3 regions of the Gordonia sp. PDNC005 genome follow, and region 2 is predicted to be linked to each of the others. Evidence: riboswitches for the same ligand, from Rfam matches in the RefSeq annotation. Region 2 holds a riboswitch; each other region holds the start of a gene.
What was found. Region 2 has a riboswitch for cobalamin ahead of JVX90_RS12735 (ABC transporter substrate-binding protein). Riboswitches for the same ligand answer to the same signal wherever they lie in the genome.
Positions count from the first base shown of each region.

Region 1 (3,270 bases), 300 kb from region 2:
AGGAGCACGAGCCTCGTGCGCGCCACGTGGATCCCGAGGGACGCTGCCGCATCGTCGCCGAAGGAGAACGCGTCGAGCGCGCCGGCGTACAGCAGACACACGATGAGCCCGGCCACCGTCACGGCTCCGCACATCGCGACCTCGGTCCACGACGGAGACGACAACGACCCGAGCAACCAGAAGAGCACTCCACGGGTCTGCTCAGCATCCGCGGACGTGTAGACGATGAACGAGGTCAACGCCGAGAAGAGCTGCGTCACGGCGATTCCAGCCAGCACCACCCGGTCCGTCGTGCCGCCCGCGAGCCGAGCGAGGAGAAGGACGAGCGCAAACGCGGCGATGGCGCCGACGAACGCGCCGCCGGCCATGCCGATGACACCCGCGCCCACCCCGAGGAGGATCACCGACACCGCGCCGACCGACGCTCCCGAGGAGACGCCGAGGACGAACGGATCGGCGAGCGGGTTCCGCAGCAACGACTGCAGCACACCGCCGCACACCGCGAGGCCCGCGCCGCACGCGGCGGCCAGGACCGACTGCGGGAGCCGGAGCCGCCAGATGATCGACTCCTCGAGCCGACTCAAGCCGGACGTGCCGCCGACGATCTCCGCGCGTAGAGACGCGGCGACGTCGGACATGCCGAGACCGGAAGGGCCGATCGTCACCGCGAAGCCGATCGAGATCATCAGCAGCACCAGACCGCCCAGCCACAGTGCGGCGAGGGCGGTCGGTCGGGTCTGCAGGCGGTGGATCATCGGCCCAGGCCGAGCCGTTTCAATCCGGCCGCCACATCCGAGATGCCGTAAACCGTCCGCAGCGAGGGATTCATCGCGGCCCCGGACAACAGGATATAGCGCTTGTTCTTCACTGCTTCCATCTCACGGGTGACCGGATTGGACTCGAGGAACGCGATCTTGCCCTTCGCTGATTCGCCGGTCTGGATGTCGCGCGTCAGGTCTCCGAGGACGAGGACCTCCGGATCACGGCTCGCGACCACTTCCCAGTTGATCTGCGGCCATTCGTCGTGCGTGTCGTCGAAAACGTTCTTCAGGCCGAGTGCGGAACTGATCACCCCGGGCGCGCCACAGCAGCCTGCGAGATAAGGCGACTCGGAGTCGGAGAACCAGTACGCGACCCGCGTCCCGCGTGCATCGATCGAATCGGCGGCCGCCTGAGCGCGACTCCTCAGATCCGCGATCACCGCGGCCGCCCGGTCCGCAGTCGCGGTGAGAGTCCCGAGTTCGGTGATCTCCTTGTAGACCGAGTCGAGGGTCATCGGTTCGTCTCGGGAGCCGTCCCCGCCGGAGTCGTTCTTGCCTTCGCAGTCCGACGGCGCGAGGTAGGTGGGCACGCCCAGGTCGGTGAACCGTTGGCGCGGCGCCGTGCCGCCCTTGCCGAGCGTGGAACCGAACGACGCCGTGACCAGGTCCGGCTCCTCGGCGAGCACCGCCTCGAACGACGGCCAGTCGTCGGAGATCCGCTTCACGCGTGCATTGGCGTCGGCGAGCGACGGGAGGACAGGGTCGGTCCACGTCGCGGTACCAGCGATACGGTCGGCCAGGCCCAGCGAAAGCAGGACCTCCGTGCTGCCCTGGTTCAGCGAGACGATGTGTCGAGGCGGCGCGTCGACAGCCACCGACTGGCCGCAGTTCTGGAGGGTCACCGGAAAGCCTTCGGCGGAGGCAGTTGACGATTCCGGATCGGTCGCTCCACATCCGGCGACGGCGAGAATGAGAACGGTCGAGCCGATCAGGATATGACGTGCGGTGAGAGACATGGAGTCCTTCAGCGGGTCCGAGTCTGTTTTCGCGAGACTCTCAGCGGATCCTGCGGACCGCTGCCCGCCGGAGCCAGCAGGTCTTCGGACTCGAGGTCTGCCGCTTGCCGAACGCCTTCCCAGTGTTCTCACCAGTGGCATCGTGTCCGGAACGTCGCTCTCACCGCTGCGCGTCAGTTCCGGATTCGCACCGGATTCCCTACCCGACTCGTCGGGCGCGCTGGCCCGTCCATCGTACGGTCCGGCCACTCGCCGCACACAGCGCCGCCCTCCCCCGCCGATGGGCGGAGGAGGGCGGCTGCTGAGTACCGGCGAACTACTTCGCGGTCGCGATGCCGAGCGACGGGAAGAAGTAGCAGGTGGCGTCGCCCTTCTTCACCGATCCGTAGATCGCGGAGAGCACGGTTCCCGACCCGGTGTCGACGATTCCGCCGCGCACTCCGTTGGACGGAATCAGGTTCAGAGCAGGCTTGAGGGTCGTGTCGACTGCGAGCTGTGCGGCCCCTTTCAGTCCGGGCGCGAGCTTGCCGATCCGCTTCGCGACGCCGTCGAGGATGACATCCGTGATGCCACCCATCGGAGCACCGAGACCGCCCTTCATCGTGTTGATGTTGAACCACGCCGCCTGCATTCCGGACTTGTCACCGGAGTCGTTGAAGGCTCCGATCGGCACAAAGCCGTACAGGATCTCGCCCTTCTGCACCGCGTTCAGGTCGATGTCGACAAGCGGCACCGTCAGGTCTCCGATAGGCGGCGTGTACGGACCCGGAACTGCGCCGCCGAGCGCCAGCGGGAAGGTGAAGTCGGTGCAGGCGCCGATGGTGGGCGTGAATGGAGTGATACCGAACTGCTTGAGGATCGCGTTCGCGGCTTCGATTCCGCCGGTGACGTCTGCGGCGTCCGTCGGCTGGGGGTTGATCGAATCGAGCGCGTTCTTGGCGGCTAGGGATTGGCCGGTGGGCGCGGCGTGGGCCGGGGCGGTGGCGACACCGCCGAGCAGGGCTGCGGACGCGGCGACAGCGACGGCGGCGAGACGGATCTTCATGAGGGCACTCCAGAATTGACGAAGAACAGGGATCGGGTGCAGACGATGGTGTCGTGAAATCACTCTCGCCACATCGGTCTCGTGCCGAAATGTGATGAATGCGTGCCCAATCGTGACCTGCGTTCACACGTTCGTACTACACGGCGCTGTGCTGTCGTTCGTCCGTTCGAAGTAATAGGGACCTGGCGTTCGATCATCAGTGACCCGGCGGACGTACTCTGCGCTGGTGAACGAACGTCGTCGTCTGGTCGCCGTCGCTGTCCTGTCGCTCGCCACAGTCCTGGCCGGATGCTCCGTCGAAGGCTCACCGGCCCGAGTCGCAGGCTCCGCTCCGACGTCCAAGGCGATCACCGCGATCGCGCCGACAGCGTTGATCATCGACGCATCGGACTCGATGCTCACCGCAGATGCGCCAGGACCGCGGATCGATGCGGCGCGATCAGCCGCC
Region 1 covers NZ_CP070351.1:2,372,050-2,375,319, forward strand. Annotated here, with positions in the region: gene JVX90_RS11170 (iron chelate uptake ABC transporter family permease subunit) at 1-755, opposite strand, end outside; gene JVX90_RS11175 (ABC transporter substrate-binding protein) at 752-1,777, opposite strand; cobalamin riboswitch at 1,835-2,017, opposite strand; gene JVX90_RS11180 (hypothetical protein) at 2,094-2,822, opposite strand; gene JVX90_RS11185 (VWA domain-containing protein) at 3,049-3,270, shown strand, end outside.
Region 1: linked by a shared signal. The riboswitch ahead of JVX90_RS11175 (ABC transporter substrate-binding protein) and the one ahead of JVX90_RS12735 (ABC transporter substrate-binding protein) in region 2 are both predicted to bind cobalamin.

Region 2 (3,270 bases):
CAGGAGCAGAGCACCCACCAGCAGAACCACGGGGAGCAGTCGCGCGTGCAGAGGTCCGACGATCATCCTCGCCGCGTGCGGCACGACGAGGCCGACGAATCCGATGATCCCGCTGTGCGCGACCATCACCGCGGTGCAGACCGACACGATCGTGTAGAGCAGCCACCGCGTGGCGGTGACGTTGACCCCGAGCGACATGGCGCTGCGCTCCCCGAAAGCGAACGCGTCGAGGGTCCTCGACGACACGACGATCACCACCGCGGCGATCAGGACCATCGCCAGGAGCAACGGCATCGTCGACCACCGCGCGCCGGCCAGCGATCCGAGTGTCCAGCGCATGACCCTGTCGGCGGCTCCGACATCCGCTCGCAGGATCATGATCGCGGTGAGTGCCGCACCCGCTTGCGCGACGGCGACTCCCGCCAGGATCAGCCGGCCTGGCAGCAATGCGCCGGTCCTCGTGGTCGCGATCGCAAAGACTGCGAACAACGCCAGGAGCGCTCCGACGAACGCCGCAATCGCCACTGCTGGACCACCGGTCAGCCCGACGACGGTGATTCCGAGCGTGAGGACAGCCGTGGCGCCGACCGAGGCCCCGGACGCCAGGCCGAGGATGTAGGGATCGGCAAGGACATTTCCCGTCAGCGACTGCAGGACGGCCCCGCACAGTGCCAACCCCGCGCCCACCACTGCGCCCTCCACCACCCGGGGAAGACGCAGGTCGACGACGATGTAGGCAGTGTTGGCGTCAACGCCCGACCCGAGCCCGAACTGTCCGGCGACGGCGCGGTACACCTCGCCGAGTCCGATGTCGACCGAGCCCGCGAGCACGCCGACTCCCATGCTCAGCACCAGCAGGACTGACAGAATAACGATCCACCCCGCGTACACCGAGGCCGATCGCGCGACGGTCAGTGCTTCGCCAGTTGGTCGGACACGGTGGACGCCCCGTCGATCAGGCGGGGCCCCGGAGTGCTCGCCGAGAACGGCAGAACCACAAACGCCCCTGCCTTGACGGCCTTCAGGTTCTTCAGCACCGGATCGTTCTCCAGGTAGGTCCGCTTCGCCTGTGCGGTGTCCCACGAGGCGTCGGCGAGAACGATCACGTCAGGGTCGGCCCGGACGACACTCTCCCAGTCGCCGTCGGCCCAGTTCCCGTCGATGCCCGCGAACACGTTCCGCGCGCCGACCGCGTCGATGATCAACTGCGGTCCGCCCTTCCCGCCGCCGACATACGGCGTGGTGGTTCCGCTGTCATACCAGAAGATCCGCTTCCCACGGCCGGCCGCCGACGCCTCGACGCGCGCGAGCACGTCACGCATCCGCTTGTTCACCGCGTCCGCCTCTTCGGTGCGGCCGAACAGCACTCCGTTGTCTGAGGTCTCGCCTGCGATCGCATCCCACGACGACTCGGCGCGTTTGCTCTTGTCGTTGCACGCGAACGGTGACACGTACGAGGCGATGCCGAGCGCGTCGAGCTCTTCCTGACTGCCGAGCGCCTTCTCGTCGAACGCCGTGCCGTACGACGCAAGAAGCAGATCCGGCTTCCGCGTGATCACGGTCTCGCGGTCCGGGAACTCCTTCGCGAGGACGGGAATCTTGTTGTAGGCCGCGGCCCACTGCGGGGCGATCGTGTCGTCGAGGTACGCGGTGCCGATCATCTGCTCCCCCGCACCGATCGACAGCGCGGTCTCCGTCGCGCCCTGGTTCAGGGTGATCGCGGCCTTCGCCGGGGCGGTCAGCGACACGGTGCGGCCGCAATTCTGCAGACTGATGGCGCCGGACTCCGTCTCGTCACCGCCGTTCGTGCTTGTGCATCCGGCCAACAACAACGACATCGCGGCGATCGAGGCGCCGACTGTGAAACGGGTACGCAAAGTACGCCCGCCTTCCATGACTCGTGGAAAACCTACTTCGGGGGGTCGGTCACGGCCGGTCTCCTGGCTTCGCAGGGTCTACCGGCGGAACGACCTTCCCGGGCGCTGCCCAGTGGCTGAAGACGTCAACTTCACGGTCCCGCCGGACCTGCTCACAGTGGCGAGTACCGCGCCGGATCTTCACCGGACTTCCCGAACACCGTGACGTCGGTGCGATAGTACCCGAGTTACACCGTTCGACGGCTTGCGGCGGTCTGCGCCACCGGGTTGGATGTGCGGGTGCGATCGGTACGAATCGGCCTCTGTGCCGTGTTGGTGACTGCTGTTCTGGCCGTCGGAGGCAGTGGTGCTCCACTGATGCTGCAGTCCGCCGACAGTGCGGCCTTCGCCGCCGACGGGACTCCCGTCGCGCGGCAGCGGAACGGTCCGAGCACGACGACCATCACGATCAGTTGGGTCGGCGACAACATCCTCGGCACCGACAGCGACTTCGGCGGCGGGACCCTTCCGGAGCTGTGGGCGCGTGCGGGCAGGTCCCCGAACTACTTCTTCCAGAACGTGAAACGGTACTTCACCGCGGACGATCTGACCGTGGCGAACTTCGAGGTCGCACTGACCGACGAGCGCCGCGAACGGTACAAGGGCGACGGCGAGACCTACCATTTCTACGGCGACCCTGCGGTCGCCGAATCCCTGCCCGCCGCCGGCATCGACGTCGTCACCTTGGCCAACAACCACACGTTCGATTACGGCCAGGCCGGCTTCGACGACACCATACGCACGTTGGACGCCGTCGGCGTCGACTACGTCGGAACCGGACACGGGTCTGAGGGTTCGGCGTATGACTTCCGGGTCATCCGCGATGTCAAGGGCGTCCGGGTCGGACTGGTCGGATATCAAGCGTGGGCCGACACGGCGTCATTCCGTGCCAAAGTCCGCACCGACTTCTCGACGCTGCGCGCGGAGGGCGCACAGGTGGTGATCCCGTTCTTCCACTGGGGAATCGAGGCGGAGAACAGGCCGTACGAGGTGCAGACCTCGCTCGCCGAGTTCGCTGTCGACCAGGGCGCCGACGCCGTCATCGGCACACACCCGCACGTGCTTCAGTCGATGTCGACGTACAAGGGCAGGTTGATCGCCTACTCACTCGGCAACTTCTCCTTCGGAGGCAACACCAACCCATCGGACAAACGGACCATGATCCTGCAGACTCGGCTCACCGTCACAGGCGAACGCGTGTCGAGATCGGAGTTCCGGGTGATCCCCACTCGTCTGTCGCGCGACGCCGAATTCAACGACTACGTGCCGACGCCTTACCGCGGCGCCGAGAAGGCGGAGACGTTGGAGTTCATCAACGAGATCTCGCCAGACCTCAACGGCCGAATCAGCACAC
Region 2 covers NZ_CP070351.1:2,676,971-2,680,240, forward strand. Annotated here, with positions in the region: gene JVX90_RS12730 (iron chelate uptake ABC transporter family permease subunit) at 1-852, opposite strand, end outside; gene JVX90_RS12735 (ABC transporter substrate-binding protein) at 912-1,877, opposite strand; cobalamin riboswitch at 1,913-2,096, opposite strand; gene JVX90_RS12740 (CapA family protein) at 2,157-3,270, shown strand, end outside.

Region 3 (3,270 bases), 1.7 Mb from region 2:
TGGCCTGTCGCACCGGGTGTCGGCCACTCGCTGATGTCCTTGTACGGATGGGCGATCCACGGTCCTGGCCCTGACCGCCCACAACTGCTCGACACCTACTCGGCGGCGAGCCTGGTTCGCTACGGCTGGATGGTCGGCGCAGGCGCCTCGCAGTTCTCGGTGCGCAGCTACGCGAGATACTCGAACCTCATTCACCGCTGGGCCGGACAGGCGGGGACCAAACCCGAGATCGTGGAACTGTGGCTCAACCGCGACTGGCAGCGGCGTCTCGGTCGGACGGTCCTGCGGGGCGAGCCGTCGCTGTGGTGAACACCGATCCCGGCCGGATCGAGACCTGGAAGTACTCGCCGGGCGAATCAGCCGCGAGCGCCTGCGCGACCGGCGACGCCACGACGACGAGCCCGTCGAATCCCCTTGTCGCGGAGACTATCCGGTTCACGAACTCGGTGATCGTCTCGCCGCCGTGGGGACGGGAATCCGGGTCGGTGAACCACGCCTCCAACTCGTCGACCGGCACGTCTTGCGGTTCGAGACCGAACCAGCGTCCGAGGTCTACGGTGGCCAACGACAGGTCCGGCTCGACGCCGATGCCCAGCACTTGTGCCGTCTCGCGGACCGACGTCTCCGGTCCCACTCGCACGTTGTCGACTAGTGCGACGTCGAGACGTTCGACGTCCCGAAGGCCTCGGGCGTCGATCGGGGTGTGCTCACCACCGAACCGGACCGCACGGTTGGGTGCGGTCCGGCCGGCGACGACCACGGTGAGCGCCATCAGGCAGGCACTGACTCCGTACGCCGCGCCAGTGCTGTTCGTCGCATCATCAGTCCGACGAGACCCACGAACACGACGGTCAGAACAACCCAGAGCAGCACTTGATGGGCGATGGCGTACACGCGATAGTCCGCGATCACCTGCCCGGGAAAGCCGGGCGCAACGATGCGCTCCCCGTCCATGACGGGTCCGGGAACCTCGTGGAAGCTCGGGAGCAGAGCGCTGGTGATCGTGACGCCGACCAGATAGGCGACCGCCGCCGACGCACCGGCCCACAGTCCTCCGATCCGATCTGACAGCCAGATCGCGAGCACGACCGCGGCGACCGCGAGAACGATCGAGACCAGTGTCAACGTCAAGTACGCACCGGATCTGGCGCCGATGGTGTCCTCCTCGCCGACCGCAGGCGGGTTGGGGGGATACACGAAGAAGGGCACGCCGATCACCGCGACGAACGCGACGCCACCGAGTGACGCTGCGAGGGTGCGCGGGTCGGCCTCCGGCCTGCGTCGGCCGATGATCGCCCACGCCACCGTGAATGCGACAGCGAACAGCGCGCCGATCGCTACCGCGAAGACGACCGTGCCGACTCCCGCTCCGATGTTCTCCTGCACGGAGCGACTGAACAGTTCGTGACCGTGGTCGTGCGCTCCGCCTGCGAGTTCGGATTCCGCGTGGGATCGAATGTCCTCGTAGTCGATGGCCTCGGTTACCCGCGGTTCGATGAAGATCCGCGCAAAGATGAAGCTGACGATTCCGGCGACCAGACCGCTGAGCAATCCGGCACCGATGAAAGTGCGTTCCATTTTCTCTTGTTCTCCCTGTCAGTTGATCAGTGGCAGGGGAAGCCGAGGAAATGACGTGCGTCGTGCACGAACTCGTGGACGTGGGTGTCGCTGCCGAAGACGGAGACGGCGCCCTGGTCGTAGCCGAGGAAGTAGTACGCAAGCGATGCGACCAGCACCGTGGCGGTGAGGGTGAGCGCGGCCGAGGCCGCCGAGAGGTCCGGGATCGCGAGTGCTCGCGGCGCCGTCTGTACCGATGAAACGGTCATGAGAATCTATTCCTGTCCTGCGGATCTCGCGTCCGCCCAGTGGATATGCACACCCGGGGCGTTACCTGGCTCGCCGTCCCCTGACGGGTTCGGCTCACAGTGGCGCGACCGCTTCGGATTCTCACCGAATTCCCGCACCGGGATTTCGGCAGCGTACCGCGCCTCGGACGCGGAACTGTCGGAGGCATGGGATTCAATGGAGTCGTGGCCACACGCGCAGCTGTTCTTCAGCGCATGCAGCCGGCGACCCGTGAGTGGTTCACCGGCGCTTTCGCCGCGCCGACGCCCGTGCAACTCGGAGCATGGGACTCCATCTCGAAAGGCGACGACACCCTTGTCATCGCACCCACCGGCTCCGGCAAGACCCTCGCCGCGTTCCTGTGGGCCATCGACTCGCTCACGCAGGCTTCCGGCTCTCCCCGACCGGGAGTGAGCGTCTTGTACATCTCACCGCTGAAGGCGCTCGGCGTGGACGTCGAACGCAACCTCGCGGCCCCGCTGACGGGCATCGCACACACCGCGGCTCGAATGGGCGTCGAACCACCGCACGTCACAGTCGGCGTTCGGTCCGGCGACACACCGACAGCCGATCGACGCGCTCTGCAGCGAACACCCCCGGACATCCTGATCACCACACCCGAGTCGCTGTACCTGATGCTGACATCATCGGCTCGCGAGACACTCACGTCGGTGCAGACGGTGATCATCGACGAAGTGCATGCGGTCGCATCCACCAAACGCGGGACACATCTCGCACTGTCGCTGGAACGACTCGACGACCTGCTCTCCTCCCGCGCACAGCGAATCGGGCTGTCGGCCACAGTCCGCCCGGAGGAGCGGGTCGCCGAGTTCCTGTCCGGGTCCGCTCCGTGCACGATCGTCAAGCCGCCCGCCGCGAAGACGTTCGAACTGCGCGTCGAAGTTCCCGTCGACGACATGACCAATATCCCGGCTCCGCCCTCCGCCGGTGATCTCGACGGCTTGGACGACGCGTTCTCCCCCACTGCCGGATCGCTGTGGCCGTTCATCGAGGAGTCGATCGTCGACGAGATCGAACGCAACAGGTCGACGATCGTGTTCGCGAACTCTCGACGCCTGGCCGAACGACTGACGGCTCGCCTCAACGAGATCGCCGTGGAACGAGCGGGCGACCCCGTGGACCTCGACGCGACGAATCCCCAGGTCCCGGGCGGGATGCCGTCGATGGTGTCGACGTCCGGCTCCACCCGCGGAGCGTCACCTGTACTCGCTCGGGCGCACCATGGCTCAGTCAGCAAGGACCAGCGTGCGGCCATCGAGGACGACCTCAAGTCGGGCCGTCTCCGCTGCGTCGTGGCGACGAGTTCCCTGGAGCTGGGCATCGACATGGGCGCAGTTGATCTTGTCGTCCAGGTGGAGGCGCCTCCGTCCGTGGCGTCCGGCCTGCAGCGCATCGGCCGCGCCG
Region 3 covers NZ_CP070351.1:943,780-947,049, reverse strand. Annotated here, with positions in the region: gene JVX90_RS04530 (hypothetical protein) at 1-309, shown strand, start outside; gene JVX90_RS04525 (histidine phosphatase family protein) at 245-772, opposite strand; gene JVX90_RS04520 (CbtA family protein) at 772-1,578, opposite strand; gene JVX90_RS04515 (CbtB-domain containing protein) at 1,605-1,826, opposite strand; cobalamin riboswitch at 1,866-2,002, opposite strand; gene JVX90_RS04510 (ATP-dependent helicase) at 2,061-3,270, shown strand, end outside.
Region 3: linked by a shared signal. The riboswitch ahead of JVX90_RS04515 (CbtB-domain containing protein) and the one ahead of JVX90_RS12735 (ABC transporter substrate-binding protein) in region 2 are both predicted to bind cobalamin.